DNA from 3 places in the Pseudoalteromonas sp. SD03 genome. Region 1 is predicted to be linked to each of the others. Evidence: predicted binding sites of a transcription regulator. Region 1 holds the regulator's gene; each other region holds the start of a gene.
The links. The regulator sigma-54, encoded in region 1, starts transcription at its own class of promoters, with help from an activator protein. The targets are predictions, from matches to a motif close to GTTGGCACGNNNNTNGNNT.
Positions count from the first base shown of each region.

Region 1 (11,016 bases):
AGAGCGGTGTTGCCCACCAGTACAGCCAATTGCAATGGTTAAGTAGCTGCGGTTATTTCGTTCTAAATGCGGCAACCATGTTTGCACAAATGTTTGAATTTGCCATGTAAATTTTTGCACTATACTGTGACTTGCTAGGTAGTCTTTTACTGGTTGGTCCAGCCCTGTAAGTGGCTTAAGTTCAGGCTCCCAATGCGGGTTTGGTAAAAAGCGGGCATCGAATACGTAATCTGCTTCTTTAGGGATGCCGTGTTTAAAACCAAATGACTCAAAGGTAATGATCAGTTGTTTATCTTTTTTTCCGAGTATTTTTTCACGAATAGACTCAGCAAGCTGATGCACACTTAAATCTGTGGTATCAATCATATAATCAGCACGATTAATCAATACATCAAGCAGTTGTTTTTCTTTTTTTATGGCTAAATCAAGCGGCAAAGAATCAATAGATAAAGGGTGGAGACGTCGCGTTTCTGAAAAACGTTTTATTAATGTTTGATCGTCACTGTCTAAATAAAATACCGTTGGTTTAGTAAAACCAGGTAAATATTCAATGATTTCATTAAACTGCTGTTGCTCTTTAGGTAGGTTACGTACATCAACACTCACGGCAATTTTATTATAACTGTCGGAAACACTGCGCACTAATGATGGTAATAAATTAAGAGGAATATTGTCTACACAATAATAACCTAAGTCTTCCACAACGCGTAACGCCACAGATTTACCTGACCCTGAACGACCGCTTATAATTATTAATTCCATTTATCACCTTTCTTTGTTACTACGATTGACTGACGATAACCTGATATAGTTCGCTATCCGATTTGGCGGCGCGTAACTGTTTACAAAATTCTTTATCATTGAGCTTATCAGCAATCGTGGCTAGCGTCTTCAAATGCTGCTGATTATCGCCATCGGGAACAATTAACGCGACAAAAATGTCAACCGGTCGGTTATCAATCGCATCAAAATTAATAGCTGTTTCGCTCACTAAAATCAAAGCAAGGGGCTCTTGAGCACCACTCATGCGACCATGTGGAATAGCAATGCCTCGGCCAATGCCTGTACTTCCAAGCTTTTCTCTTGCAGTTAATGCATTAAGAATATCTTGTTGTGTTAAATAGGGCAGCTTATTGTGAGCCAATTCACTGATAAATTCTAAAATTCTTTTTTTACTATTAAAAAGGACCGCAGCTTTACTGCAGTCCTGACAGATAAGTGAGCTTAGTTTCATAGTGTTAGTGTCGAGCAAGTTTCTCTTTGTGTTTAATTACTTGACGATCTAGCTTGTCAATGAGCGAGTCTATAGCGGCATACATATCTTGATGCTCAGTAGAGGCAAAAATCTCAGCGCCACTAACATGAACGGTTGCTTCAGCTTTTTGGTTTAGTTTTTCTACATCGAGAATAACGTGCACATTCGTTATGTGATCAGTGTGCCTCTGTAACTTCGAAAATTTACTATTTACGTAGTCTCTAAGCGAGTCGGTAATATCTACATGGCGACCAGTTAAATTCAGTTGCATAAACATTTTCCTCTTTGTTGTACGCCTTAAATCAAACTTTTACGTTGATTAGACGGGGGAATAGCTAGAGATTCGCGATATTTTGCAATGGTTCTCCTCGCTACTTTAATTCCTTGCTCTGCCAATATATCTGCAATTTTACTATCACTCAATGGTTTAGCTGAGTTTTCTGCAGCGATTAATTTTTTAATTAATGCACGTATTGCTGTTGATGAACATTCGCCACCATTTTCAGTACTTACATGGCTTGAAAAGAAATATTTAAGCTCAAAAATGCCACGTGGTGTATGCATGTATTTTTGCGTAGTAACACGCGATATAGTCGACTCATGCATTTCCACCATTTCAGCCACATCGTTAAGCACCATAGGCTTCATAGCCTCAGGACCGTGTTCAAAAAAGGCCTGTTGCTGCTGCACAATACAGTTGGTTACTTTAAGTAGCGTGTCATTTCTACTTTCTAAGCTTTTTATAAACCATTTAGCCTCTTGTAAGTGCGAGCGAATAAATTGGCTATCACCACTTGATTTAACCGTACGCGACATAGCTGCATATTGGCTATTTACTCTGATCTTAGGCATGCTATCTGGGTTTAATTCAACTACCCAACGACCTTTAACTTTTTTAACCGACACATCAGGAATAACGTATTCAGACTCTTCTCTGACAATAGTGTCTGCCGGTTTTGGGCTGAGCGTATGAATCAACGTCATGATTTCTTTTAGCTCATCTTCTTTAAGCTTTGTTTTTTTCATTAACGTGCGATAGTCACGTGCAGCAAGTAAATCAATATGATCGGTTAAGATCATTTTTGTTTCGTTTAAAAAAGGTGTGTCTTTATCAAATTGATTTAGCTGAATACACAAGCACTCTTGTAAACTACGCGCGGCTATTCCCACTGGATCAAATAGTTGAATACGCTTTAGTACCGCTTCTATTTCGTCAAGTTCAACTTCATCTTCGCCGTCGTTTTCTTGGTTAAAGCTTTCTAATATTTCTTCACAGCTAAGGGTTAGAATCCCTGAATCGTCCACAGCTTCTACAATTGCAATAGCTATCGCTTCATCGGTAGGACTAAACGGCGTCAGTTGAAGTTGCCACATTAAATACTCATGCAGCGTTTCAGTCGAAGAGCCTTGATAAATAGATTCATCTTCTGGCATTGGGCCCGATGAAGAGGCAGGCGCAGCGCTCATATATTCATCCCAAGTAACATCCATAGCCATATCATCGCTAATGGTGTCTTTGGTCATTGCTTCGCCGCTATCTTGCTCATACTCGCTAGGTTTATCGTCAGCTGAGGCACTTAGCGTTAAGTCATCGTTATCGGCTTTTTGTTCGTTTTTACCTGCAGTGTCTTCGCTGTAATCGTGTTCTTCAACTTCAAGCAAGGGGTTGCTATCGAGCGCTTCTTGAATTTCTTGCTGGAGATCCAATGTACTGAGTTGCAATAAGCGAATTGCTTGTTGCAACTGTGGAGTCATTGTAAGTTGCTGGCCCATGCGCAGCTGTAATGATTGCCTCATGTATCTCTAACAATCCTTTTAAATTACGGTCTGTTGACCTTTACGGATTAAAATTTGTTCAAACTAGGGGCGGTTTAATTGCGGCGCGAGGTTTGTAACCTAGTGGGCTAAGTCAAAACCGAGCAACAAAGAGTAAATCGTCCCTAGGCAGAACCCGAAGGGCAGCGCCTGTTTGGCATTGATGCTGCGTTATCGCCTATTTATGGGGAATACCACACCACATAGGCTCTGCCTTGCCTAAATACCAAACAGACTGCTGCAAATTCAACCTTGAAAGGTCAACAGACCTAAGTATAATTAATCTTAGCAGATGCTTAGTGTAATAACACACATATTAGAGCTTGAACTGCTCGCCTAAATAAACATCGCGTACTGTTTTATCGTTTAATACATATTCTGGAGTGCCTGATGCAATTAACTCCCCATGAGAAACTATGTAGGCTTTTTCACAAACATCAAGAGTTTCGCGTACGTTGTGATCTGTGATAAGTACGCCAATTCCTCGGTTTTTAAGATGCTCTATAATCTTTTTAATATCTAATACTGAGATAGGATCAACCCCCGCAAAGGGTTCGTCTAAAAGGATAAATTTAGGGTTTGCTGCTAACGCGCGAGCAATTTCAACGCGGCGACGTTCACCACCTGATAAAGCCATACCTTGACTATCGCGGATATGCTGAATGCTAAATTCATCAAGTAAATTATTTAAGGTATCTTCGCGTTGTTGTTTATTTAATTCTTTACGTGTTTCTAAGATAGCCATTAAGTTTTGATAAACAGTCAGCTTTCTAAAAATAGACGACTCTTGCGGTAAATAACCAATCCCTAAACGCGCTCGGCTGTGCATCGGTAATAAAGTAATATCTTTATCATCAATTGATATTTTGCCTTTATCGCTAGGCACAAGGCCTACAATCATATAAAAAGTGGTGGTTTTACCTGCACCATTAGGGCCAAGTAACCCCACAATACTGCCAGCTTCAACCTCTAGGCCAACGTTTTTTACAACTTCACGACCTTTGTAGCTTTTAGCTAATAGCTCTGCTTTTAATGTGCTCATGGTTGGCCTTTATCATCTTCTTTTTTATTTTCAACAGGGACTAAAATAGTGTGTACACGGTCTGTTGAGTTTTCGTCTTTTTCTGCGCTAATTAACTGCTGCTCGATATCGTAAGTGATACTTTTAGCTGTTATTTTTTGACCTGCTTGAGCAATGCTTGCATCGCCGATTAAGGTTAAAAAACGCAGCGACACATCGTAACGCACTTCATTAGCACTGGCGCTCATTATGGTGCCATCAGCTTGTGTTTCTTCAAAATATGCAGGGCTGCCTGTGGCAATTAATAACTGTTTGTTATCGCCTAGGTCATCGCGTTTATGCACTTCTAAACGGTCAGCTGTGATACGGCGATTACCATGAATAATTTCAACATTTTTCTCAAAAATGCCTACGTTTTCTTTTAATTGACCTTCTTGCTTATCTGCACTAATTGAAATTTGATTTGCAGCGGGGGCTTCAGCAGGTTCAGCGCCATTACTGTTAAAAGCAATTAATAGTGAGGGAACAATTAAAATTTTAAATAGGTTATTGGTCATAATATAGGGTTCGCGTATGGTTAATAAGTTTAATCACCTCGGTTTTTAAATCGGCCTCAAGGCCTTTACCTGTGATTTTTAAATTAGGTCCTGTAATAACGACAGGCTGCTGTGATTGCATGGTTAATAGTTTTATATCAACATTGATGGTCTGGGCGGTGATCGTATCGATCATGGCGTTATCTACTAAATTTTGAGCGGTTACATTACCCTCTAACACCAGTTGACGGTCGTCGTAGAGTGTGGCTTCATCGGCGTTAATACGCCATGTTTGCTGCTCGTTGTATAAAGTGAATATAGGCTTTTCAAAAAAGGTAAAACCGAGTTGTTGATACAACTCCATTTTTACCGCAGTTACCTTATGGCTCACTTTACCTTGTTCATTATAAGCCGTTTGTTTTAGCTCAATAGCGGTATAATCAGGCTTAGCAATAACTTGTGTTTCTTCGCTTGCAGTTATATCAACCTTAGTAAAATAAGGATACCAGAGCCAAACCATACAGCTTATGAATAAAACGCTCAGTATAATGCGCGCTACATTCATGAACTCGTTCCTTGGCTAGTTAGTGGCTTGTTATTTTCGAGCATAAGTAAGTCTGTCAGCTCTCTTACCGCACCAAAACCGCCGGGCAGTTGGGTTACATAATGTGATAAACGTTTAATAAGTGGATGAGCATCGTTTACGGCTACCGCAAAACCGACTTGCTCCATTACTGGCATGTCTGGGCCATCATCACCTATATAAGCAATTTGCTCATCGCTAAGCGCTAATTTTTGTTTTAATTCTTGATAGGCTATGAGTTTGTCTTCTTGGCCTTGATATATATGTTGTACGGTTAAACTGCTCATACGTTGCTGCACTATATGAGAATGGCGCCCGGTGATCACGGCGACTTCAAAACCGCTGTTAATCAGGGCTTTGATACCAAATCCGTCTTTGGTGTTAAATGCTTTGAGTTCTTCACCTTGGTTTCCAAGGTAAATACGGCCATCAGAAAATACACCATCAATATCACAAATTAATAGCTTTACTTTTTTTGCGCGCGCCTTTGCATCATCACTTAGCGGTTGATAGAGATCTTCAAATTGCATTTATAGCACTCCCGCTTTAAGTAAGTCTTGCATATTTAGTGCGCCAATCGGTTGATTATGCTCATTAATTACAATTAAGCCATTAATACGTTTTTGTTCCATAATATTTAACGCTTCAGCCGCGAGCATCTCTTGGGTGGCTGTAGTACACGACTTGGTCATCACAACATTAATTTCAGTGCTATGAATGTCAATACGTTGCTCTAAAATACGGCGTAAATCGCCATCGGTAAACAGGCCTGATAATTGCTGGTCACTATCAACAATAGCGGTCATGCCGAGTCCTTTGGCCGACATTTCAATCAAGGCATCTTTAATCGTTTGCGTCTCGTTTATGATAGGCGTATCAGCACCACTGTGCATAACATCTTTAAGAGTTAAGAGTAATCGCTTGCCTAAGCTACCACCAGGGTGCGATAGTGCAAAATCATCAGCAGTAAAGCCGCGTGCTTCTAATAATGCCACCGCCATGGCATCACCCATAGCGAGTGTGGCAGTGGTACTTGCAGTAGGTGCTAAGCCCAATGAGCAGGCTTCTTGTTCAACTTTAATACACACATGCACATTTGCCAATGTTGCCATGGTTGAGCCTTGGTTGCCTGTCATGGCAATCATTTTGGCACCAATGCGCTTTAATACTGGAATAATATTAAGTACTTCGCTGGTTTCACCAGAGTTTGAAATGAGGATAACCACGTCATTTGCTGTGATCATTCCTAAATCACCATGGCTTGCTTCACCCGGGTGAACAAAAAATGCGGGGCTGCCGGTACTGGCAAGAGTGGCGGCTATTTTGTTACCAATATGGCCTGATTTACCCATGCCAATAACAATAATACGACCTGAGCAGTCATACATTAATTGACAGGCTTGGTTAAAGCTTTCATTAACGTATTGTGTAATATCGCTGAGTGCTTGGCGTTCAATCTCTAGAACACGTAACCCTTGTTGAATAAAGTTTAGCGTTGCCATGGGCTATCCTACTTGACTAAAAATATAACCTTGGTAAATCATAAATGCGACGATGAGCAAGCCACCTTCTATTCTATTGATACGTCTTTGACCTCTAAAGTTCAATGACATAGCAATTAGCGCCAAGGTTGCGCCAATCATAATAATAACATCACGGTTAGCAACCGAAGTATCGATAACCGATGGATTAATTAATCCTGCCAGCGGTAATACCGCTAAAATATTAAAAATATTCGAACCAACTATGTTACCCAGCGCTAAGTCATCTTCATTTTTAAGTACACCTGCAATTGAAGCTGCAAGTTCAGGTAAGCTGGTGCCTATAGCAATAATGGTCAAACCAATCACTAAGTCACTTAAGCCAAAATATTTTGCGATATCAACGGCTGAGCCAACTAAAAAGTGTGAACTAACCGGCAGTAAAATCATACCCACTACCAGCCAAAAAACAGCTTTTTTGGTTGGTACGTTGTCAGGTACTTCGTCACAGGCTTCGCTCACAAACGGATCGTCTTGGTTTTTAGCTCGCAGTGAGACAAAAATAAGTCCGCCAATAAAAACAACAAAGCCAGATAATAAGGCTGCACCTTCAAAAAATGAAAAATAGTTATCTGAAAAAATATACCAAGTTGCAATGGAGACCAGCAGTACCAGTGGAATTTCACGTTTTAACGTACTTGAAGATACTGATAAGGGTCTTAAAAGGGCGGTAATACCTAAAACTAATAAGATGTTAGTGATGTTTGAACCAACTGCATTACCCACGGCAGTATCGGTTTTATTTGCCAAAGCTGCTGAAGCCGATACCATCATTTCAGGCGCTGAAGAGCCCATAGCTACCACGGTTAAACCTACAATTAGCGTTGGCACGCCAAAGTTTTTAGCCAGTGCTGCTGCACCATAAACAAACCTGTCTGCACTCCATACGAGAGCCGCAAAACCAAGAATTAAAATGACAAACGAGGTAACCATTGTGATAAGCCAATTAATGTAAATTCAGATAGCGCGAATAGTAACAAAAGCCACCATAAAAGTATAAATAAAAGAATAAGGTGTAATACATTAGGCGGTTATTTTAAGTATTCTTTGGCGCTTTTTATATGAAATTTTAAGCCAAAGTTAAGGCTGCTTGAATCAATCTTATAACTGTTTTTGCGACACTATTACAAAATCTTACGAATTGTTTTTTCCATATTGGTTAAAAAACCCTTAAAATAGAAATATGAGAGAGTATTGTTATGGAGAGCGACTTGTCGCAATCAATAGTAGAAGTCAAGGATGTTACCTTTTCTAGAGGCGATAGGGTCATATATAAAAATATGAGCTTTGACGTACCTGAGGGTAAAATTACTGCCATTATGGGGCCAAGCGGAATTGGCAAAACCACGATGCTACGCCTAATAGGTGGCCAGCTTAAACCAGACTCCGGTGATATTTTATTTAAAAACGACAGCATTGTCGCTATGTCGCGCAAAGAACTCTACGCGGCACGTAAACGCATGAGTATGTTATTTCAAAGCGGTGCCTTATTTACTGATATGTCGGTGTTCGATAACATTGCATTCCCCATTCGAGAGCACACGCAACTCAGTGAAGATTTAATCCGTTTAGTGGTATTAATGAAATTACAAGCTGTTGGCTTACGTGGTGCTAAAGATTTAATGCCTTCAGAGTTATCTGGCGGTATGGCACGTCGTGCAGCTTTGGCTCGCTCTATAGCGCTTGATCCTGAACTTATTATGTATGATGAGCCTTTTGCAGGACAAGACCCTATTTCAATGGGGGTTTTAGTTAAGCTGATCAAATCTTTAAACGAAGTACTTGGCTTATCTTCTTTAATTGTCACGCACGATGTGACTGAAGTAATGAGTATTGCCGACCACGTTATTATTATTGCTGATCAAGGCGTTATTGGCAGTGGTACACCAGAGCAGATGCGAGAGCACGAATCACCACTTGTTCAACAGTTTTTAAAAGGGTTATCAGATGGTCCAGTGCCATTTCATTATCCAGCACAAACCTATGCAGATGAACTGTTAGGAGAGCAGCAGTAATGTTGGATTTACTACAAAAAATAGGCCACAAAACGCTGGGCCGATTTGCTGCACTGGGGCGTTCAACCCAAATGCTGGCAAGTGCGTTATGGCATGTACCCAATTTTAAAAAAGGCACACCTTTACTCGTGCGCCAACTTTACATGGTTGGTTCACAATCGCTGTTGATTATTGTTGTGTCGGGATTATTTATCGGCATGGTTCTAGCGCTGCAAGGTTATACCGTTTTAGTTGATTATGGCGCTGAAGACAGCCTAGGCCCTTTAGTGGCACTTAGCTTGTTACGTGAGCTTGGACCGGTAGTTACTGCGTTATTATTTGCAGGCAGGGCTGGTAGTGCGTTGACTGCTGAAATCGGCTTAATGAAAGCCACCGAGCAATTATCGTCGCTTGAGATGATGGCCATTGACCCGCTTAGACGAATTATAGCGCCGCGGTTTTGGGCTGGTTTGATTAGTATGCCAATGTTGGCACTTATTTTTTCTGCTGTAGCTATTATTGGTGCTCATTTAGTGGGGGTTGATTGGCTAGGCGTTGATACGGGAAGTTTCTGGTCAATTATGCAATCTCAGGTGTCGTTTGAAAAAGACATACTAAACGGTTTAATTAAAAGTATCGTATTTGCGATTGTTGTTACCTGGATTGCGCTTTACAAAGGGTATGACTGTGTTCCCACATCAGAGGGGATCAGCAAGGCAACAACAGAGACAGTGGTGCACTCATCACTAGCGGTATTAGGTTTTGACTTTATTTTGACAGCGGTAATGTTTACCAGCTAATAGGGTATTAAATAATGAATTCACGGAAATTAGAAATTTTAGTTGGTTTTTTTGTAGCATTGGGCATTTTGGCATTTTCAATGCTGGCGCTCAAAGTGGCTAATTCGGGTATTAGCGGCTCAGGTGAAACCTACACATTGAACGCCAAGTTTGAAAATATAGGATCATTAAAAACACGTGCACCCATTAAGGTGGGCGGCGTTGTTATTGGTCGTGTAGAGTCAATTTATGTGCATCCACAAGAGTTTTTACCAGTAGTAAATATGAGCATTGATGCGCAGTATTTGTGTCGTTTTTCAGACACTAGTTCTATCTCAATTTTAACCTCGGGTATTTTAGGTGAACAATATTTAGGAATTAACCCCGTTATCGCATCAGATTCAGCTAAACAGCGATGTTTAGGCGAAGATGTAGCGAACAGCGAACAAGATCAAGCCATTGACGATTTATTTGGTGTTCAAAGTAAAGCATTAGCCAACGGCGATTCTATTACAGATACCAAGTCAGCATTGGTACTAGAAGAATTAATAGGCCAGTTTTTATTCAACCAAGGTAGTGAGTAATTATTATGTTGAAAACATTTTTAGCAAGTATCGCATTAGTAACTGTCACGCTAGTACAAAGTGTACATGCCGGTGAAGTGAAATTGACTGATCCTAATAAAATGGTACGTCAGGTTGCTGATAATACCTTTGAGCGTATTACCAAAGACCAGCCGTTAATAACCACTAACAAAGAGCATTTACGGGTCATCGTTGAAGAAGAACTGATGCCCTACATTGACTACAAATATGCTGCACTGAGAGTGTTAGGTAGCGAAGTATCTAAGGTACGCGCCATTACCAACAAAGCAGAAAAAGCAAAAGCAATTGAAGATATTCAGCGTTTTATTGGCGCGTTTAGAGAGTACCTTGTTGCCACTTATGCTGGCGTTTTTACCCAGTATACTAATCAACAAGTTGAATTTGCTGCCGAGCAGCCTTTTAAAGGCAAAGATGTGGTGGTGGTAAAAACCAAAATTGTAGAAGCCGGTAAGCCTGATATTAAAATTGATTTTAAAGTACGTGAAGATAGAAGTGGCGAATGGCGCGCTTACGATATGATTGCTGAAGGCATTAGCTTACTTGATGCAAAACAAAGTGAGCTTCAGGGCATTTTACGCCAACAAGGTATTGACCACGTTAGCGACCTGTTAGAGCAAAAAAGTAAGTTACCGGTTCAGTTTAGAGGCAGTGACACAAATGACTAAATTGGCAATCAGCCAAGTCGATGAACAGCATCTACGAGTCAGTGGTGAATTGACTCATAATTCAATTGGCAATGAACGGCTTCTGAACACTAAGCGACAAACTGGGCATAAAACCCTTTATTTTGACCTAAGTGAGGTGACAAGGGTTGACACAGCCGGCTTAGCTTGGTTAATTCACTCTTTTACAGAATTTAAGCAACAAGGCATTCGCCTTGAATTGCA
Region 1 is NZ_CP162514.1:454,221-465,236, forward strand. Features, by position in the region: gene rapZ (RNase adapter RapZ) at 1-762, opposite strand, end outside; gene ptsN (PTS IIA-like nitrogen regulatory protein PtsN) at 782-1,234, opposite strand; gene hpf (ribosome hibernation promoting factor) at 1,239-1,526, opposite strand; gene ABZP26_RS02175 (RNA polymerase factor sigma-54) at 1,553-3,052, opposite strand; gene lptB (LPS export ABC transporter ATP-binding protein) at 3,387-4,112, opposite strand; gene lptA (lipopolysaccharide transport periplasmic protein LptA) at 4,109-4,648, opposite strand; gene lptC (LPS export ABC transporter periplasmic protein LptC) at 4,638-5,192, opposite strand; gene kdsC (3-deoxy-manno-octulosonate-8-phosphatase KdsC) at 5,189-5,740, opposite strand; gene ABZP26_RS02200 (KpsF/GutQ family sugar-phosphate isomerase) at 5,741-6,712, opposite strand; gene ABZP26_RS02205 (calcium/sodium antiporter) at 6,716-7,684, opposite strand; gene ABZP26_RS02210 (ATP-binding cassette domain-containing protein) at 7,951-8,766, shown strand; gene mlaE (lipid asymmetry maintenance ABC transporter permease subunit MlaE) at 8,766-9,545, shown strand; gene mlaD (outer membrane lipid asymmetry maintenance protein MlaD) at 9,560-10,108, shown strand; gene ABZP26_RS02225 (phospholipid-binding protein MlaC) at 10,114-10,794, shown strand; gene ABZP26_RS02230 (lipid asymmetry maintenance protein MlaB) at 10,787-11,016, shown strand, end outside.

Region 2 (11,016 bases), 390 kb from region 1:
ATGTATCGCTATTTAAATCATTGTTACCGTAGGTGCTAATTGTATAAGCACTGTCGTTAAAGCTAAGCGGTATCTCTTTACCCGTGGTTAAGTTACGAGCAATAATAGTCGACTGACCCATTTCACGCTGCTGATACACTAAGTAATCGTTAAATAAGTCGATGCCTTCTAATTTTATATTATCGCGAGCGGGGATCACCGTTTGCCAATTAGCTTTATCGCCAGCTTTATCAATATCTACTTTCATTAACTGAAAGTTGACTGCGTTTAAATTAGTGACAATGTAGTAAGTATTACCCAGCTTAGAAATTCCATACTCCAGATCCGCTTCACGTTCAATCAAGCGTTTTGGCATAGCTTTAACATCATCAGCACTTAAAACCGATACACCTGACGCAGTTGTACTGCTGTGCCAGATATAAATTTCTGAATCGTCTTTGCTTTTGCTAATACCCATGTAATAACTGGTATCTGTTTCTTCATAAACGAGTTCATCTTCAGCCTGTGGGGTACCGAGCGTATGACGATAAACTTGGTAACCTAGTAAAGTTTGTAAATCTTTTTTTATGTAATAAAGCGTTTTGTTGTCGTTTGCCCAAACAACACTGCCATTCGTACCTTTAAGCGTATCTTCGAGTAATTTACCAGTGCTTAAGTCTTTTATTTTTATATTATAAATACGACGACTTACGGTATCTTCACCATATGCCATTAAATTGCCGTTTGGACTTACATCTAAACCACTTACGGCATAATAATCATGTTCCTTAGCTAGCTCGTTTACATCTAAAATAACCTGCTGGTCAGTGCCTGCAAAATCACTACTACGTACATAAGTTGCGTATTCGTTATCACCGCGAGTTTGTGATGAATAATAATAGTCACCGTTTTTAACTGGCACTGAATCATCGTCTTTTTGAATTCGCCCTTTTAGCTCTTCAAATAACCTAGTTTGTAACGTTTTTGTATGTGCAAGCATTGCATCTGTATAAGCATTTTCAGCCTCAAGGTAACTAAGTACCTCAGGATCTTTTCGCTCATCATCACGCATCCAGTAATAATCATCAATACGAGTGTCGCCATGAATAGACATTTCATATGGTACTTTTTTAGCAACCGGCGGCATTACTGCGATTTGAGATACAGACTGTTCAGTAGGCGTGTTTTGTTTAACTTCAGGTGCTTTATTACAACCACCTAAAATAGCTAACGATATTACGGCAAGCGTAAACGAAGTGTGTTTCATTAATTTAAATCCCTGTTGTTTTTATTATATTAAATATACCTAATATTAAACACGACAGAAATTTAGTTTGTGAAGCTATGTAAAAAGGGAGCCGAGAAATTCTTTTTATATAGTTAAGACTTCAGTTATCCTAACAGTAACGAAGTAGCATTAAATAGTCTCTTCCTGCTGCTAATCAATAAGGACAATAATGAATAACGATGTAATTAACATTTTAACAATGGCTAAGGTCATTCAAACAGCGGTTGCACCCGTTTTTTTAATTACTGGTATTGCAGCAACGCTCGGGGTTTTATCTAATCGCTTGGCGCGAATTACAGACAGAGCCAGACAGTTAGAGCGAAAATTAAAAGTTAGCACCGATGAAGAATTTAACTTGTCTCTGACTACAGAGCTTAGAGCACTCCTTAAGCGCTCTCGCTGCATACACATTGCATTTAGTTTAAGTGTATTAAGTGCACTATTAGTTTGCGCCGTGGTTATGCTGTTATTTTTATCTCACATACAGTCGATTAATTTAGGTGTCACTATTGGCAGCTGTTTTGTTGGTGCAATGGCATTACTGATATGTGCATTTATGTCATTACTCGGTGAGGTGTTCTTGGCAACGCGCAGTATGCGTCGAGGGATGATTTTCGCAGATATAGATATAAACGAATAATAAAAAACCCCGAGTCAATCGTGCTACTCGGGGTTTTACTTATTTAAAACAGATTACTGTGCAGTGTAAATAGTTTCTAACACTTCTATTTTAGCTTCTTTAATCAAACCAGATTCTTTTAGCTGCTTTGATGCAACTAAAATATCTTGACCATCATTTACAGCTAAAACAGCAATTTTAGTGCCTGGGAATAAAGATACGACCTTCAAACCTGCAGCCGAAGCAACATCGCTTGCACTCATACCATCTTTTAAAAGAATAGTAATATTACCTGATAGTGACGTTAGGTTATTAGTAAAAATATTACGAACTAATGTTCCTTTTGTAACCACATCAGACGATTTATCTACGCTTACTACTGTCATCTCACCTTTTTGCATAACGACATGCTCTTCTGAAGCAACACTCGAAGGCACTAAACGCAAGTTCTTTTCAATTTTGTAAGAACCAAAATCCGCTTTATCAAACTTTAATTTAGCTACTTGTTTCTTAGGAAGCTGAAGCTCTTTATCTGAGCTAGTGTTTGCTGTTGCCCCAAACGAAATACACGCAGCAGCACCCAATACGATTAATTGTTTAATTTTCATCTTTATAATCCTTACTCTTGACCTGCGTGACCAAATGCACGAAGAGATACACCTTCAAGTACACTTGCTGAGTTATTATTACTAATACCAGTAACACCTAGAGAATTATTTGAGCCTCGACTAAATGCAAAGCTGTCTGCGCTTGTATCTAACAAACGAACAGTCCAAGTACCTTTCGTAGACTCTCCGTAGAAAGCATTTGAAAGCATCACAGCGTCTTTAAGTACATAACCTACACTCCAGCTATTCGTGAAGCTATATGCAGGGTAAAACAAAGCTTGTTTTGATGAAAGTAATACACTTCGAGTACCCGCTGGCGAAGTAACCTCAATAGCTAAATCATTACCAGCAGATGTTTGAGTACCATCACCTAGGCCGAAGCCCATTTCAGGGTTGCTTACATCAAATTTAAATTGCATTGCCTCAATGTTTAATTCTTCTGTAACTACAATTTCTTGCGTTAAACCTGTAGCACTGTTATCAGGAATTTCTAATGCTAGTGCACTTTCAGAAACGGCTGAACCAACACCATTCCAATCCGTGATTACTTGCTCACCTAATGAAGCGTCATAAGACTTAGCCATTGCAACCGCTGCACCTGCATCTACACGCCCAAAGCCATATAAGTTATTAAAGCTATAACCAGCGGCATTTTCAACCCAACCATCATGTGCAACAAACTCACCATCTGCGGTAGTTAATTTTACAGGGGCATTTTCAGCGTCAATTAATGTACTTGTTGACGCTAATATATGACGCACATCACGCCAAGTTAGTTCAGGATTAGCCGAAAGAATAAGTGATACTACACCTGATGCATTTGGCGCAGCAGACGATGTACCGTTAAATGTAGATGTATAGTTACAACTTGCGTTATCTTCATTGCCAGGATAGTTAAATGGGAACTGGCTTATGGCAAACTCTTCTCCATATCTCTGAGTAAAGCTTGCAACAGCACCACTATTAAAGCCTGAGTAACCGTTGATACATGTCATCTGATCCGTTGTTACCATTGCAGGTGCCCAACGACCATATTCACCAGCTGGCGCTGAAACCATTAAGTTAGCACCTGCTGTTGAGTAGCTAGTGTGCTTACCATTTGCATTTACAGCAGCAACACTTAGATAGTAAGGATGGCCTTGGCTTGGCTCAAACGCACCGTTATAACACGTTAAACCTAAGTCATTAGCTCCATTATCTTCACATAGTGAGCCTTCATCACCGCCATCAACAAAAGAGTTACCACTCGATTTCATATTAAGTGCACCCTTACCATCTCGCAGATTTAGGTTTGGGTATGACTCAATAGCTTCATCTAATTCTGAATATGCAATAAATGTTGGGAAAGTTATGCCATAACTACGGTTAAACGCAGAAATATTTTCTGTTGTGCTAATGCCGCTTCCAGGGAAACCATGCACCATTAACTCAGTTTGTGGGATTTTAGCACCACCAAGATAATTCATACCAATTAAACCAGCATCAGGAGCAACGCCACGGCCACCTTTACCATTCCAACCTTTTGCAGCAATCAAACCAGCAACACTTGTACCATGATCACCACTGTTTGACATACTAGTAGGATCTGTACGGTCAGTCGCATCAGCATTTAGGTTTAAAGAGCGGTTTGGTAATACATTATCGATTAAATCTTCATGGCGGATTTCCATACCCGAATCGATCACAACTGCCGTTGCACCTGCCCCAGTAACACCTTGAGCATAAGCATCAACAACATTCATATCTTCACCAGCTACAAGCTCTGTCGCCTCTGATTGAGCAAAGCTAGCGTTGACATCGGCTTGTGCTTCTTCTTCTGTATCGCCAAATAAACTAACGTACAAATCAATTAAGCCTTGTTTCATCTCATCACTAAGCGAGTAAGCTTTCTGACCTGTATTGTTTAGGTGCCACTGCTGATTTGCAAGAGGATCTCCAATAATTCCTGAGATATTAATTTTCGCAGAGGCCGTTTTACCGTTTGCAGTTACTGTGTAATCAATAACCGCATCTTCACCAGAAACAGGCACATATGTAAACGAAGTACCCTCTACTGTTAACATACCATGGCTAAACTTAAAGACACCATCTTGCGCGGTAATTGCCTCGCCATTTTCAGTAAAACTAAAAGTAAGTGCGTCACCATCATTATCACTTGCTTTAAAGTCTGCAGTAACTGGAACCCATTGTTTTAAATCAGTAACGACAACATCACTCGCTTTTGGTGCTACATCAGTAACAACTGGAACTGTATTGTTATTATCATTATCGCTTCCACCACACCCTGATAGCGAAATTACTATCGCTGCAGACAACGCTGACAGCTTAAAAATATTATTTTTCATAAATGCTCTTCATTGGTTATTTTTATGACATCCGAATGTACACAATCAAACAACAAGCAGCAACACTGCATTTACAAACATTCACAATAAACCGTAAAATAATATCAGCCCGATTAAAATCCCGTTAATAATATCAAAGTAATAATCTATGCTTTCCCTTGAACTAAAGCCTAAGCTAATATACAAAGATAATTAAAGAACCCTCAAAGGAGTAGAGTAAAGTGAAATTGAAGCAAGTATTTATCGGGGCATTACTATCTACATACGCACTTAGTGTATCTGCAAATTCTGCATTTAAAGAGCCGAGTGATGCAATTGAGTATCGCCAAGCTGCATTTTCTATGATTTCAGTTCAAATAGGCGATATGGGTGCCATGCTGAAGGGTAAAATTCCTTTTGATGCAGAGCAATTTAAGCAGCGTGCAAATAACGCAGCGGCATTATCTAAAATGCCTTGGGAGGCCTTTTACGCAGGCACTGAAAAAGGCGATACATCAGCACTTCCTGCGGTATGGTCTGAAAACGATACTTTTATGAAAAAAGCGACAGCGTTTCAGCAATATGCTGATGAACTTGCTGTAGCAGCTCAAACAGGTGACAAAGCGGTCATTGGTAAAGCATTTGGTGCATGGGCTAAAGGCTGTAAAGATTGCCATAAGCAATTCAAAGACTAATAAATTCTGTGTATTAAACAATAAAAATGGCGCTGTATTAGCGCCATTTTTTTAACTAAGCAGATAACTTAAAGGCTCACTTCCCCAAGTACTCATTAATAAAACCAGTAATAGTAAAAATAAAACCCATGCAATCCATGGTGACTTTGTCTCAGGCTCTAAGCTTTGTGTTGGCAGTGCTTTATTGCCGGTGATCATTGCTTTTACTAAAGGCTTGCCTTTAATTTTGTAAGCAATAATAGCCACAACATGCAAAATAATCGCATAAAATAAAATATCAAAATTGATATGGTGCAGCCAGTTGGCAAAATCAATCGTATCACTCGATACATACTGCGCTAACGGGCCATCAGTTAAAATGCCATCACTGCTCATTAAACCACTAACCAGTTGCGTAATAATCAGGATAAAAAATAATAACACCATATAACTGCCTGGTGCAGAATGGCCCACATCATTTATTTTTTTGCCTCTAAAAGAAGCAAGCACCGACTTAGGAGAATGCAGTAATGCCGATATTCTTGCCGTTTTACTGCCTATAAGACCCCATATAATCCGCGTTGAGATAAGCGCTAAAGTAAAAAAGCCAATCACAAAATGTAGCTCTATCATGCCCTCTTCAGCACTAAAATAAAGCGCAGCAATACTCAATACTAATAACCAATGAAAGCTTCTTAAAAAGCCATCCCACACTTTTACCTTGAACATTGCACCTTCCCTAAAAAACAGTATCATCTAAAACGCTAACTATTTTAGCATCTTAATATTAAGGTATCCTAATGAGTCTTTCTACCAGTGCGCAGAGTAAAACACATGCAGTCCATTAAAAAACCGATACTAAAAGGCTTTTTAGATATGCTGCCATTATGTTTAGCCGTTATTCCTTGGGGGATTTTATGTGGCTCGTTGGCAATACAAAATGGCTTTACCCCTTTTGAAACTCAAGCCATGTCGCTACTAGTATTTGCAGGCTCGGCGCAGCTGGTTGCAATTGAGCTCATTGCTGGTAATACCCCTCTATTAACCATTTTATTTACCACGTTTATTATTAGCTCTCGCCATTTTTTATATGGCTTGGCGGTTCGTCACAAAGTGATTGAGCAACCCATGCGTTGGCGCCTTCCAGTCAGCTTTGTATTAACCGATGAACTATTTGCTTTTTCGCATCACCCTCGCGCCTACCAGACTAAAACGCGCCTAATTTACGCGCTCAGCGCAGGCTTTAGCTTTTACATTGCTTGGAATATTTGGACTCTGATCGGTATTGTAGCCGGTACTATGCTCCCTGATCTCACCAACTTAGGACTCGACTTTGCGATTGCTGCAACCTTTATTGCTTTGGTTATCCCAGGAGTTAAAAATTTAGCCACTCTTGTCACGGTCATTGTTGCAGGGATCTGTGCCACTTTATTAAAAAGCACAGGCTTTGAGCTGTGGTTGGTATGCTCAGCACTATTAGCAATGAGTGCAGGTTACACTGTAACTAGAATAGTAAAAAATAAGGACGCTAAATCATGATGACGACTATTTTACTTATGGCATGTATTACCTTTTTTACCCGTTATTTATTCTTACACCGCGCGCTACCATTTAAAGTAGGGCCTAAAATGCAGCAGTTTTTGAGCTTCAGTGCACCTGCGGTTCTAACAGCGATTTGGGTGCCGATTGTATTTATAAATGATGGTGGCATTAATCTAAATTGGCAAAACCCTTATTTAAGCGCAGCGATTGTAGCCATTATAGTTGCTTACAAAACACATAATATTTACCTAACCACACTTGCTGGTATGGGGTTATTTTTGATTTTAAATTAACAGTAACGCCATAGCAGTGTTCACTATTTCGACTTTGTTAATCACCAAGCAAAGGTTAGACTATGCCAAATAAACAAATAATAGCTTAATAATATGCACCCATTTCATCAACTAAGTGCTACTAGCCTGCAAGGCCAACCTATCGATTTTAAAGAGTTTGTAGGTAAAGTTGTGTTAATAGTAAATACCGCAAGTGAGTGTGGATTCACCTATCAATACGAGTCATTGCAAGCATTACACGAAAAGTATGCCAGCCAAGGTTTAGTCATTATAGGTTTCCCGTGTAACCAATTTGGCCAGCAAGAACCCGGAGACGCGAATCAAATAGCGCAAGGTTGTTTAATCAATTACGGAGTTAGTTTTTTAATCGCAGAAAAAGTGAACGTTAATGGTCAGCATACACATTCGGTTTTTCGCTATCTAAAATCTGTATTGCCGGGGTTTTTGACACGAAAAATTAAGTGGAACTTCACAAAGTTTTTGATTAATGCAGATGGCTCACCCATTAAGCGCTACGCGCCCTTTACTAAACCTGAAAAACTAGAAAAAGTAATTGAAAAAGCATTGCTCGCAGCTAAAGTTTGAGGCTTAAAAATTATAAAGAGGCATAAAGCCTCTTTATTACCAACCCACAGAGCTTTAAATACTACCTAAGTAGCAGTTAAAAGCTAATATGTCGGCACTGATTTATACTAGCGACAACCTAATCAATATAATCGTTTAAGTCATCTTCACCTAGGTTTTTACGCAAGCGTTTTTGCTCAAGGTAATCCTCTAACTTTCTTTTCACCTTTTGCTTTTTCTTGTCGTGTTGATTACGCCCTACCATTTCGTATTCGTCTTCAACAAAATCATCATCTAGCGCATCGTAACTAAATGTCTTACCCACAACCCACTCCATAAAGTGTTTGAGACCAATTACGGATTCTTGTATCGCGATAATTGGTGAAATTAAAATGTTCAACGCAAATTCATTGTACAAATTTACGTCAAAATAAAGCCACATCGCTATCCTAAATAGTCTCTGTGTCAGTATTGTGAATAAATAGCGCTAAATTTGAATTGTGGAAAGTGAGAGTTTTTTATCGTATCGATAAATTTTATTTATTAGCATTTGATTATTGGTTATTTTGACCAAATTTTAGCTTTTTCAATGACTTTACTTTCAACTTCAAAGCACCTTAAAAATCACAAACCACTGTTTTTAAACACTAAAAACTATTGGCACCAAACTTGTTATAAGTTAATTATCATCAGCAAAAAACAGAGAATAAACATGAAAGAATTATTATTAGTTAGCGCAATTATGTGCGCCCCCGTCGCCATGGCTCATAACGATAACAGCTCTTCAATTTCATTTAGTAACGACGAATGTAAAGTTGAGTTTAAAAACGATGTACGTATAAAGCCAAGTGAATTAGAAATTTTTAAAGCCAACAATCAACGTATGACTTTTACCACTCAAGGTGAGTTGTCGATCAATGGCGAGCAAGTAGCATTAAATAGCGCTCAGCGCCAAGCACTGACCAACTACACAGATAATTTACGTGCGCAATTACCTGAAGTAGCCAACATTGCACTTGATGGCGTTAAAATTGCGGGCGTTGCATTAGAAGAAGTCGCCAATGCATTTAATATTGATGGCCTCGATAACATTGCTACCTTAATGGACGATATTCAACAAGAAGTAGAGGGTACCTTTTACCAACAAGGTACATTTGTCATGGGCCAGCAAAGCTTCACTCAGTTTGGTGAAAACTTTGAACAGCAGTTTGAACAACAAATAGAAACTGCCGTTGAGTCGGCCGTAATGCAATCAATGGGCAGTATTTTAGTAGCATTAGGCTCTGAGCTAATGGGTTCAGGTGGCGACATGCAAGCCTTTGAAGAGCGCATGGAAAATATGGGCGCACAAATAGAAGAAAAAGTAGAGCTCCATGCAAAAAAACTTGAACAGCGTGCAAATACACTGTGTGGTGACTTTGTTGAAATCGCACAACAAGAAACTCAACTTGCTGCGCAAGTGCCTGCATTAAAAGGCTATGAGTTATTTACTATAAAACAGCACTAACTACTCAGCATTTTAATTAATCTCCCTTTGCGGCATTTGCTTTTAAGCTATGCCGCATTTTGCGTTTTTACCCCCACCAGTCCCATTTAACTCAAATAATAGACTGTTGAGCGGATCTGCTCTTGCCGTGCAGAGGCATTTTGTGGCTTCATAGTAAAATACAAACCAAAGTATAATCTTCACTTCGCTCTAGATCACTTAGAATGCCGTCCGAGCTGATGATTGTAAGCCCAAATTGCAACATATTAAAACCACCTCTTTTTAAGTTTTAAATTCTTGAGGCGGTGCGATCCCCAGTTAGACGCGTTTTAAAACGCAACTAACTCCAAAGTGCCTAGTAACCTAGGCACTTTTTTTATAATTTAAAAGCCTAGCAACACTCTTTTTTATCGTTTATTTAATGCTCTTCTCTAATAAATAATTAACCACCTATAAATAGCATGTTAAATCTTTGAATGAAGTAAAACCCACCCCATTAATACAAAATAATTTAATCTGAATAACTATTCAAAATAATCTATTTATAAACATATTAAAATTAAAAAACTGAAAAAACCCCACATAAAAGTGATATAGCACACGAATGTAATGAATAAATATACAAAATCAAAAAAACGCCATTAAATAGCAAATCAAAAAAACACTTTCAGATTAAAAAAACTAATACTTCACCAGCAATTTTTATCGCTTTATTTTTAACCAACCTACGGGCAAAATGCACACGTTTTCAACAGACACAACCTTGGAGCGAATACAATGAACCCAATTAATACATTAAACCAAACAGCCACAACTCACGTTGCAGTTAAACCAACTAATCGCAAAGCGAGAATGTTAGCTAAACTTAACCGTTACGGAAAAAAATTAGCACTTGGCGGTGCAATTCAATACAAATAATCACCCAACCATGATTTTTGTATTGTTGCAGCAAACACCCAACCACTAAATGAAGTTTCTTCTTTAGCTCCATCTGTTTGCTGCCAGCTCCCTCCTCATAGCTAAAAATCATCTTTAATTTTCATAATTTACAAAAAAAACCGCATTTACGCTCACTTTTTAAGCAAACGATCTTTTTGCTATTTACACAGGCAACTCACCTAAGTATTATCCTGCATCACGACGTGGAGAGATGGCAGAGTGGTCGAATGCACCGGTCTTGAAAACCGGCAGGGGTTTATAGCCCCTCTAGGGTTCAAATCCCTATCTCTCCACCACTTATTTGTATTAATTGGTTTTTTCCGATTGATAACACGCTGAATAATGCGTCGGAGAGGTGTCCGAGTGGCCGAAGGAGCTCCCCTGCTAAGGGAGTATAGAGTTTGTAGCTCTATCGAGGGTTCGAATCCCTCCCTCTCCACCATTACTGATTACAAGCCACTTAATTGTGGTTTTTTTATGCCTAAAATTTAATAGCCTCTATTAATTTGCACTTTGTATAAGGCCGTCGCGAGCGCATGCTAATAAATTAAACAAATTGTATGGTGTCACAACTTAGTGCATTATAAATGGTACTTTAAACCAGCTTAGGTTTAACCATGGCAAAGCTAATATTACTACTATGTTGTTTGGGTGCCTGTGCTGCTAGCATGGCAAATGAAGTGACGGTTTATAAATGTAC
Region 2 is NZ_CP162514.1:60,916-71,931, reverse strand. Features, by position in the region: gene ABZP26_RS00365 (oligopeptidase B) at 1-1,246, opposite strand, end outside; gene ABZP26_RS00360 (DUF2721 domain-containing protein) at 1,437-1,907, shown strand; gene ABZP26_RS00355 (hypothetical protein) at 1,961-2,494, opposite strand; gene ABZP26_RS00350 (S8 family serine peptidase) at 2,506-4,839, opposite strand; gene ABZP26_RS00345 (cytochrome c) at 5,061-5,513, shown strand; gene ABZP26_RS00340 (cytochrome b/b6 domain-containing protein) at 5,565-6,221, opposite strand; gene ABZP26_RS00335 (AzlC family ABC transporter permease) at 6,327-7,031, shown strand; gene ABZP26_RS00330 (AzlD domain-containing protein) at 7,028-7,327, shown strand; gene ABZP26_RS00325 (glutathione peroxidase) at 7,421-7,912, shown strand; gene ABZP26_RS00320 (PA3496 family putative envelope integrity protein) at 8,031-8,216, opposite strand; gene ABZP26_RS00315 (YggN family protein) at 8,604-9,398, shown strand; gene ABZP26_RS00310 (hypothetical protein) at 10,155-10,295, shown strand; tRNA gene ABZP26_RS00305 (tRNA-Ser) at 10,522-10,612, shown strand; tRNA gene ABZP26_RS00300 (tRNA-Ser) at 10,666-10,758, shown strand; gene ABZP26_RS00295 (RNA-binding protein) at 10,934-11,016, shown strand, end outside.
Region 2: the regulator sigma-54 is predicted to act here: its motif matches at 8,548-8,566, upstream of ABZP26_RS00315 (YggN family protein).

Region 3 (11,016 bases), 1.4 Mb from region 1:
GTTGCACATGCATAGGTGCTGCCACAATAATTTGCGATGGCTTGCTCAAAAGCGGGTACTTTTGGGCCTTGCGTTAACCAATCAGATTTTAAGACATCAACTACTGCGTCGATGTCTTGTTGAGAGATAGCTTGTTTGCCGTATGGGATCATGGAGTCATTACTTTTAAATTAAGGCTTCAATATTGAAGGCTTCAATTTCTTCAATCGTCATGTAATGTGGGTTGTTCAAAGAGTTATATTCAAAGCCTTGCTGAACTTTTTTTCCCTTTTCATTAAGTGCATTAACTGTAAAGTCATTACTACGACTGCTAAATTTGATGCCTGGTGCAATTACAAAATGATCGTTATATTCATAGGTTTCAAAACACAGATCGGCAGGGCACATAACTTCATGAAGTTTCTCTCCTGGGCGAATACCAATAATTTTAATAGGTAATTCAGGAGCCATTGCTTTTGCTAAATCAGCAATTCGAATTGATGGGATTTTAGGTACGAAAATTTCACCGCCCAACATGCGCGCGAAATTTGTTAAAACAAAATCAACACCTTGTTGAAGGCTTATCCAAAAACGAGTCATTTCGTCATGAGTGATAGGGATGTGATCACGGCCTTCATTAATGAATTTTTGGAAAATAGGCACAACTGACCCTCGCGAACATACTACATTCCCATAACGCACTACTGAAAAAGTCGTTTTATGGCCGCCTGCAATATTGTTTGCCGCTACAAATAATTTATCCGAGGCTAATTTAGTGGCACCATACAAATTAATAGGGTTAGCTGCTTTATCTGTAGAGAGGGCAATGACTTTTTCAACATTGTTATCAAGTGCTGCATTAATGACGTTTTCTGCGCCATTAATATTAGTTTTGATGCATTCCATTGGGTTGTACTCTGCGGCAGGTACCTGCTTAAGGGCTGCAGCATGGATGACATAATCAACGCCACGCATTGCGCGATTTAGTCGTTCTTTATCTCGAACATCACCAATAAAGTAGCGCATGCAAGGCTGATCAAAATCTTGCTGCATCTCAAACTGTTTTAACTCGTCACGAGAAAAGATAATAATTTTTTTTGGACTGTACCGCTCTAATAGTGTTTTTACATACTTTTTACCGAACGACCCTGTTCCACCTGTTATTAAAACTACCTTTCCATCAAACATGAGATTCTCTCCACAGCTAACCAGCCTAATATTGCCAAATCTATTTTAAAAGTTAGATTTATACTTATTTACAGCTTTTTTATTTTTTTGATTACCAACTATTTTAACCGCTAATAGTTGTTTTTGAGCATCCATTTTAGCAGATAGCTGTTCTATTAGGTTAATTAAAAACTCAAGTTCAGTCGCAGAGTAAAAAGCTTTTTCTCTTGTAAGTGATTCACTTATATATGTATCAAGCTTATTATGAATACTCAGCGCTTGCTCAATATCCCAATCCTCTGAGTCATTAATCAAACTCACTAGCTCATTACAATATTTGCGAGTTTCACTATCTGTAACTTGTGAACTCGTTATTTGCTTTAAAGCCATTATAGTTGTGGTTCTCTTTGCTCGAATGGAATTGCTTCCCAACCTGATTTAATCTCTTTAATCAAGGTAATTACTTCATCGATTTTATCTATATTGTTTTCAAGGTTTGCTGTTAATAAGCAGCGCTGGCAGTAGTCATACAAAGAGTCTAAGTTAGTTGATACTTCATTATTGTGTTCAAAATTTAATACCTGCTGCAACGCACCAAGTAGCACAATACAATCAGAGATTGCGTTGCCTTTTTTTTCTAACTCTTTACGTTCAATAAATCCTTTTGCAGCAGAGAGCTTGCCAACAATATTCACAAACACGAGTTTAACTTGGTCGTAAGGCGTCATTTCTTTAACACTGCTAACTGTTATTTGACGGTATTTATTGATTGATGCATGAGCCATAGGTAATTCCTCAAATTTTAATAACATGTTCAGAACTCTAAGCAAGTTTAGTTCCAACATAAGTTTGACTATTACTTTATCGGCAAAAACAGTCACACCTTTAAGTAATAATAGCAGTTTTTATGTGTTTCTTCTGTGTGGAATCGTATCATTGAAAATCGCATTATAATGTCGTTTAATTCATCCTAAGTATGTATATCACTAAAACTACCCAGGCAATTAATAGTTATAAAGTATTGACTTTGTGCGGCCAGTGTCTGTTTTTTGGCGTTAATGTCAAAAAATCGCCGCTATTGCTTGCATCCAAACCCAACTGGCTTACAATTTGATTAATAAAACAAATTAGTGAAATAAATGGCTCGCTAAAGATGATCTTAATTTTAGATAATAATAACAATCGCTCTATTGGATTATACGCATCGCTTACTTTTATTGGTGAGGCGGTACAGTTGCAAACAGAAGCTGACTTTGAACAGGCATGTAGCCACTATCAAAACAAAGAATGTATTGTGGTGTTAGGTGCTTTGCAGTCTTTAGATCACGAAAGTTTAATTAAACGATACCCAACATTTCCTTTTTTACTCATTGGTGAAACGCTTAAACCTTTGTTGAGTTTGGCTAATGTTGTGGGGTTGATATGTGAGCCATTTACTCATGAAATAACCACACAGCTGTTACACGACTGTCAGCAATATCAGCGCATGTTGCCGCATGAACATAAAAATAATAAAGAGAAAAGCACCTTTGATGGTCTTGTTGGTGAAACCAAAGCGGTAAAAGATTTACGCTTTTTAATTACGCAGGTTGCTAAAACCGATGCTAACGTACTTATTTTAGGTGAGTCGGGCACAGGTAAAGAAGTAGTTGCCCGTAACGTACATTTGCTTTCTAAGCGTAATAAAGGCCCTTTTGTACCAGTAAACTGTGGGGCAATTCCTGCAGAGCTACTAGAAAGTGAACTATTTGGTCATGAAAAAGGCGCGTTTACTGGGGCTATTTCAGCACGAAAAGGCCGTTTTGAGTTAGCGCAAGGTGGCACGCTATTTTTAGATGAAATAGGGGATATGCCACTGCAAATGCAGGTTAAGTTACTGCGAGTGCTCCAAGAGCGTAGCTATGAGCGCGTTGGTGGTACCAAAGCGATCCAAGCTGATGTGCGTGTGATTGCTGCAACCCACCGTGACCTTGAAAACATGATAGAAAAAGGCTCATTTAGAGAAGATTTATACTATCGCTTAAATGTTTTTCCTATTGAGAGCCCATCTCTTGCTCAACGCGCAGAAGACATACCATTACTACTTAAAGAGCTTATGCGCCGTGTAAATGAACAAAGCGGTACTACGGCTAAGTTTACAGAGCGTGCTATTGATAGTTTAAAAGAACATTCTTGGCCGGGTAATATTCGTGAGCTCGCTAACTTAGTTGAGCGTATGGTTATTATGTTCCCAGACAAGGTGGTGGATGTTCCTGACTTACCTAATAAATACCGCTACATTGAAGTTGAAGCCTATGAGCCACAGTACCCAGAAGAACTGATGGAGCGTGATGCATTTAATGATATTTTTAGCGGCGGATTTAGTGAAGATGAAATAGATCTAGAAGATGACTTTGCTCAGGCCGCACCTGGTTTATTGCCCGATGAAGGTATTGAGCTTAAAGAGTACTTAGCTGAGCTTGAAATTAACTTAATCACACAGGCATTAGAGCGCTTTGATTACGTTGTCGCCCGTGCTGCCGAGGTGCTTGGCGTAAGGCGAACCACTCTGGTCGAAAAAATGAAAAAATATAACCTATCGAGAGATTGAGAGCTAAGGGCAGGTTTCAGGTATTAGGTTAGAAAAACTAAACACCGCGTTTAATGCAAACTCGGCGCTATACTTGTCAGCGGGTTAACCCCGCGTCTCGTAACCCGTAACCCCACCTAGCCTAGCTTTTTAACTTCTTCTTTTCTAAAGCAATTATTACTATGATCGTTAACCATTCCACACGCCTGCATGTAGGCATACACTGTGGTTGGGCCTAAAAACTTAAAACCGCGCTTTTTTAAATCTTTTGCAAATAACGTTGATGCTTCAGTAACTGCAGGGTAATCCGCAAGCGTCTCTAAATCGTTTACCTGAGGTTTATTGCCAACAAACCGCCACTGGTAATCACTAAAGCTGCCAAACTCTTTTTGAATAGCAATGAAGCACTTTGCATTATTAATTGTTGCGGCTATTTTTAAGCGGTTGCGAACAATTCCCTCATTTTGCATTAATGTTTCTAGGTCCTGCTCAGTAAAGGCCGCTACTTTATTTACATCAAAGTTTGCAAAGGCGTTTTTATAATTAGCGCGCTTTTTTAATATGGTGTACCAACTTAACCCTGCTTGTGCCGATTCTAACGTTAAAAACTCAAAAAGTAGGTGATCGTCATACACAGGTACGCCCCATTCATGGTCATGGTAATCCACGTAGTCGGGTTTTGAAGTATCTAACCATGGACAGCGACACTGAGCTTCTTCTTTCATGCTTATTCCTTAGCGCGTCATTTTTACGGCACGTATTTTAACTATTTAAATTGTTGATATTATTATGAAATAATTTTGGTACATATTGTGCATTAGCTACAGTATCTACATTATTTTAGAGAGTTGATTATGGCCCTTGCAAGTGTGCTAAAACCCCAGTTTATTTCTGCTAATCAGTATAACCCATGTTTACTGCAAGAGGAGTATGTTGGTGAGTTGAGTGATTTGCGTCAACAAGCAAGTTGGCTCTCTCATCTGGTTGATACCATGCCTGCGGGCGTTATTGTACTTGATGGTAAAGGAATGATCGCTAAGGCAAACCAAATAGCTATCGATATGCTCGGCGAGCCATTAGAAGGAGAGAAGTGGTTTAGCGTTATTCAGCGCTCATTTCGTCCTCATCAAGATGATGGTCATGAAGTGTCGTTAAAAGATGGACGCTTAATAAAGCTCGATATTACTGCACTCGCGCCTGAGCCTGGGCAACTTATACTAATGACCGATTTAACCGAAACCCGACGCTTACAAAAGCGAGTCGCGCATATGCAGCGTTTAAGTGCCTTAGGTAAAATGGTTGCGTCTTTAGCTCATCAAGTACGCACACCGTTATCAGCGGCTATGTTGTATGCCGCAAATTTAGGCTCAAAACGCTTACCCGAAGCGTCTCGCGGCAGTTTTCATACTAAATTAATGTCACGTTTAAAAGATTTAGAAACCCAAGTAAACGACATGCTGTTATTTGCTAAAAGTGGTGATCAGCAAGTTGTTGAGCAAGTGTCGATGCAACAGCTACTAAGTGAAGTTAAAGCCGGTGCCGATGCTATGGTAGCGCTCAATGATAGCGAATTAAATGTGAGCTTACCTGAACCCGATATTGAAATTATGGGTAACAAAACAGCATTGGCAAGCGCAATTCAAAACCTAATTCATAATAGTATTCAAGTCATTGGCAGTGGTGCACAAGTACATCTTAGTGCTTTGCGTGATATACAAGACTCTGATTATGTTCGCATTAGTGTTAGTGATAATGGCCCTGGGCTTGATTTAGCACAAACTGAAAAAATATTTGAACCCTTTTATACCACTAAAAGCCAAGGTACTGGTTTAGGACTTGCCGTTGTAAGTTCAGTGGCCAGTGCACATCAGGGACGTGTTGAAGCAAACAACAACCCACAAGGGGGAGCAATTTTTAGTATGTTGCTACCTATTAGTGTCACATCTAAATTAGGGGAGTCACAATGAGTAACACTATTTTAGTTGTAGAAGATGACGCCGGACTTCGTGAAGCATTAATTGATACGCTTGAAATGTCAGGTATAGCCTGTATGGCCGCCAATAGTGCCGAGCAAGCCATGGTGCTACTAAAAAAAGAAGCATTTTCATTGGTGGTCAGTGATGTACAAATGGGCGCAATGAGCGGCTTGGATTTATTACGTAGTATTAAATTAAATTACCCTGATTTACCCGTACTAATGATGACGGCCTACGCCACTATTGATGATGCTGTAGAGGCTATGCGTTTAGGCGCGATTGATTATATGGCCAAGCCATTTGCACCAGAAGTGCTATTGAATATGGTGAGTCGTTACTTACCAGAAAAAGAAAAAGAAACAGACGGGCCCATTGTCGCCGACCCTAGTAGTATTCAATTACTCGAACTTGCTAATAAAGTTGCTCGTTCAGATGCCAGTGTGATGGTGCTTGGGCCAAGTGGCTCTGGTAAAGAAGTACTGGCGCGTTATATTCATGACAAATCAAAACGCTGTAATGAACCGTTTGTAGCGATTAATTGCGCTGCTATTCCAGAAAATATGCTCGAAGCCACTTTATTTGGTTATGAAAAAGGTGCGTTTACCGGTGCGATACAGGCTTGTCCTGGTAAGTTTGAACAAGCGCAGGGGGGTACTATTTTACTTGATGAAATCACCGAAATGGATTTAGGCCTGCAAGCCAAGCTGTTACGTGTACTACAAGAGCGTGAAGTTGAGCGTTTAGGTGGTCGTAAAACCATTGCACTGGATGTACGTGTGCTTGCCACAAGTAACCGAGAGTTAAAAGAAGCGGTTGCTGAAAACCAGTTCCGCGAAGATTTATACTATCGACTCAATGTTTTCCCACTGCTATGGCGACCACTGTGTGAGCGCCCAGGGGACATTATTGTGTTGGCTAAACATTTGATTGAACGTCACTTAAGTAAAAGCAAAGAGCCAATGGCGTATTTAGATAGCAGTGCAGAGCAAAAACTGCTTAGCCATAGCTGGCCCGGTAACGTACGCGAACTAGATAACGTTATCCAGCGAGCATTAATTTTACGCAGTGGAAATAGTATTGATGAGCATGCTATTTTTATCGAAAATCTAGCCCCAACGCATTTTGTGGCAGAAACTAAAGCTGACATTGAGCCTGTAAAAAGTAGTCTCAGTAACGCTTATTATGATGAAAAAGCAGCGCCTGCAGATGAGCAAAAAAATGATTTGTTAGCCGTCGATACTGGTAGTTACAAAGATGAGCTTAAAGATAAAGAACATCGTATTATTTTAGAAACCTTGGCACGCTGCCAAGGAAAACGTAAAGAGGTCGCCGAAACCTTAGGTATTAGCCCGCGTACTTTACGCTACAAATTAGCACAAATGCGTGATTTAGGTATTTCCCTCCCAGCATAACCCCCATAAGCCCTAAGTTCAATCACTTGAATTTAGGGCTGTCAAAACTCTGACTGCTTAATTATTTTACTTAAAGCGTTGTTTTAATTGGTTTTAATTTTTGGCATGTTTTGTGCTTTATTCTCTTTAAGAGTTTACTGCATTATCAGAGACAATTATGAAAATTCAAAACAGTGCTTTATTTCAAGAAATGCAATCAATGGCTGCGGAGGCCACACGTAGTAATCAAGTTAATAACTTGCCAACGCAAGTGCAATCAACCTCTACAGCACAGTTTGGTGACATGTTGAGTAATGCCCTTAATACAGTGCATGAACTTCAGCAAGACACAGGGCAAAAAGTAAAAGCGGTAGAGAATGGCGACAGAAGCGTATCACTTGCCGAGGCTATGATTGCTTCGCAAAAGTCTTCTGTGGCATTTGAAGCTACGGTACAGGTTCGTAATAAGCTTGTTGAGTCTTATAAAGAAATTATGAACATGCCTGTTTAACTAGGTAGTGGAGAATTATTGTGGCGCAATCTAATCAATCTACAGATCTGGCACTTGCTGATGGCATGATGGAGCAAAGTGAAAACGAAGATCAACAAGAGCAAAAATCAGGCTATTTCAGTGCCCTTGGCGGTGTTGATGTTTTACGTCAAATTACCCTGATTGTTGCATTAGCTATTTGTTTAGCCATTGCTATTTTCGTTATTATTTGGGCTCGTCAGCCAGATATGCGCCCTTTAGGTAAAATGCAAACTGAAGAGTTAATAGAAACACTCGACTTTTTAGATGCACAAAAAATTGACTACCAACTTGATGGCAATGTGGTCTCGGTGGATGAAACTGAATATCAAAATATCAAGTTATTGATGACCCGTGAAGGTTTAGATCAAGGGCCTACATCAGGTAGCGACATTATTATGCAAGACATGGGGTTTGGGGTAAGCCAACGTTTAGAGCGTGAGCGCCTTAAACATGGTCGTGAGCAACAACTTGCCCGTACTATAGAAGAGCTAAATAATGTTACTCGCGCCAAAGTATTGTTAGCGATTCCCAAAGAAAATGTGTTTGCCCGTAGAGAGAAAAAACCCTCTGCAACTGTTGTACTTACTCTTAAACGCGGTCGCTCTCTAGATGGCGAAGAAGTTGACTCGGTTGTTGATATGATAGCTTCAGCGGTACAAGGGCTTGAGCCTTCGCGCGTTACTGTGACCGATCAAAATGGTCGTTTATTAAATTCAGGCTCGCAAACCTCTTTAGCTGCACGCTCGCGTAAAGAATACGATATAGAACGTAAACGTGAGCAAGAATACCTAGAAAAAATCGACAGTATTTTGATTCCCGTGGTTGGATTAGGTAATTACACCGCACAAGTAGATTTAAGTATGGACTTTAGTGCGGTAGAAGAAACACAAAAACGTTACAACCCAGATTTACCTGCGGTAAGAAGTGAAACGACCTTTGAAGAAAATAATATTGGTGGCCTAGCGGTTGGTATTCCAGGCGCGCTTACTAATCAGCCACCAGTTAACTCAACTATTCCTGAAGATGCGATGGCGGGCGGTGCAGGCACTGCAACCTCACCGAGTAGAACTCACAAAGAAGCCACTCGTAACTATGAACTCGATACCACTATTTCACATAAGCGTCAGCAAACTGGAGTGATCCGCAGAATAAGCGTCTCTGTTGCGGTTGATTACCTGCCTACGGTGGGTGAAAATGGTGAAACAACTATGACGCCACGCTCGGTTGAAGCCCTGTCAAATATTCGTCGCTTGTTACAAGGTGGCGTAGGCTTTGATATGCAACGTGGCGATGCACTTGAAGTAGTGACCGTACCATTTGTTCGTGAAGACTCAGCGCTTGATTTTGAGTTGCCTTTATGGGAACAAGATTGGTTTATGAAAATGATGCGCTTAGTATTAGGTGCACTGGTTATTATTGTACTGATTTTAGCTGTCGTTAAACCTATGCTTAAGCGCTTAATTTACCCAGATAATACACTTGAAGAATACGATGAAGATTCTCTTAGTTCAGGTGTTGATCTTGGTGACAGCACATTAGATATGCTAAATAATGACTTTGATTCTGCTTCTGTTGGCTTCTCAAGCGATGGTACACTACGCTTACCAGACCTACACGGCGACGAAGACTTACTCAAAGCGGTTCGTGCCCTTGTAGCCAATGAACCAGAACTATCATCACAAGTAGTGAAAGCGTGGTTAACAGAAGATGACTGATCAAGAACAAAAACAACTACCTCAAGCGTTTGATGTTGATAAACTTGATGGTGTAGATAAAGCCGCAATATTATTGCTGAGCTTAACTGAAGAAGATGCAGCGCAAATCCTCAAGCACTTAGAGCCAAAACAAGTGCAAAAGGTCGGTATGGCTATGGCGGCAATCGATGATTTGTCGCAAGCTAAAATTAGCGCGGTTCATAATTTGTTTATTGAACAAATTCAAAGCTTTAGTACGATTGGTTTTCAATCTGAAGACTTCATCAAAAAAGCACTTACAGCCGCATTAGGTGAAGATAAAGCCGCCAGCTTGATAGACCAAATAGTGATGGGCTCAGGCGCTAAAGGCCTTGATTCATTAAAATGGATGGATTCTAAACAGGTGGCTAACATTATTCGTAATGAGCATCCGCAAATTCAAACAATTGTTCTCTCTTACCTAGAGCCTGAACAGTCGGCTGAAATTTTAGCGCAATTTCCTGAAAAAGTGCGCCTCGATTTAACCATGCGTATTGCTAATTTAGAAGAAGTACAACCGGCAGCATTGCAAGAATTGAATGAAATTATGGAAAAACAATTTGCCGGTCAAGCGGGTGCACAAGCTGCGAAAATGGGTGGCTTAAAAGCTGCGGCAGATATCATGAACTACCTCGATACCAATGTTGAAGGGCAGTTAATGGATTCAATCCGTGAGCATGACGAAGAAATGTCGCAACAAATTCAAGACTTAATGTTTGTCTTCGAAAACTTAATGGATGTAGACGACAGAGGCATTCAAGCAATCCTGCGTGAAGTGCCGCAAGATGTATTAATGAAAGCCATTAAAGGGACCGACGATGCCCTTAAAGAGAAAATTTTGGGTAACATGTCAAAACGTGCTGCTGAAATGCTCGCTGATGATTTAGAGGCTATGGCTCCTGTGCGCATTAGTGAAGTAGAAGCGGCGCAAAAAGAAATTTTATCAACAGCACGTCGCCTTTCTGATTCAGGTGAAATTATGCTTGGTGGTGGCGGTGGTGAGGAGTTCTTATAACCTATGAGTCACTCTAAAGGTCGCCCGTTACATGCAGATGAAGCTGATGAGTTATTAAAAAATTGGCCAATTCCTGATGTTGCTCCCGATGAGCGAAGCTTTCGCAATCGCTCTACGGCTTATGGCACACCCTTAGCCGAGCTATACCGTAAAGAAATAGCAAAAGAGCAAGTAGAAGAACCGGAAGAACCAGAGCTGCCTTCATTAACTATGGTAGAGCTGGAGCGTATTCGCCAAGATGCCTACGAAGAAGGCCTTAAACAAGGGCACGAACAAGGCTATATAGATGGCTTTGACAAAGGCGTAACCGAGGGTAAAGAGGCGGGTTACAAAGAAGGTGTAGAGCTGGGTAAAACACAAGGCCAAGAAGACGTTAAACCCTTAATTGATGAGCAGTTGACCAGCCTGCGTGGCTTACTAGATAGTTTAAGCGACCCGCTTAAAAAAGTGGACGAGCAAGCAGAAAAACAGCTGGTACAGCTAGCCACTATGCTCAGTGAAGCGATTATTTATCAAGAAGTAAAAACATCACCTGATATTATTTTACATACTTTGAAAAAAAGCATTGATGCACTTAATGCAGAACAAGAAAAAGTTCGAATTCATCTTCATCCAGATGACTTATCGCTGATAAAAACCAGTTATGGCGAACAA
Region 3 is NZ_CP162514.1:2,546,347-2,557,362, reverse strand. Features, by position in the region: gene pseC (UDP-4-amino-4,6-dideoxy-N-acetyl-beta-L-altrosamine transaminase) at 1-152, opposite strand, end outside; gene pseB (UDP-N-acetylglucosamine 4,6-dehydratase (inverting)) at 166-1,167, opposite strand; gene ABZP26_RS11980 (hypothetical protein) at 1,213-1,536, opposite strand; gene fliS (flagellar export chaperone FliS) at 1,536-1,931, opposite strand; gene ABZP26_RS11970 (sigma-54-dependent Fis family transcriptional regulator) at 2,300-3,736, shown strand; gene ABZP26_RS11965 (DNA-3-methyladenine glycosylase I) at 3,853-4,440, opposite strand; gene ABZP26_RS11960 (PAS domain-containing sensor histidine kinase) at 4,570-5,682, shown strand; gene ABZP26_RS11955 (sigma-54 dependent transcriptional regulator) at 5,679-7,103, shown strand; gene fliE (flagellar hook-basal body complex protein FliE) at 7,261-7,593, shown strand; gene fliF (flagellar basal-body MS-ring/collar protein FliF) at 7,614-9,329, shown strand; gene fliG (flagellar motor switch protein FliG) at 9,322-10,362, shown strand; gene fliH (flagellar assembly protein FliH) at 10,366-11,016, shown strand, end outside.
Region 3: the regulator sigma-54 is predicted to act here: its motif matches at 4,515-4,533, upstream of ABZP26_RS11960 (PAS domain-containing sensor histidine kinase).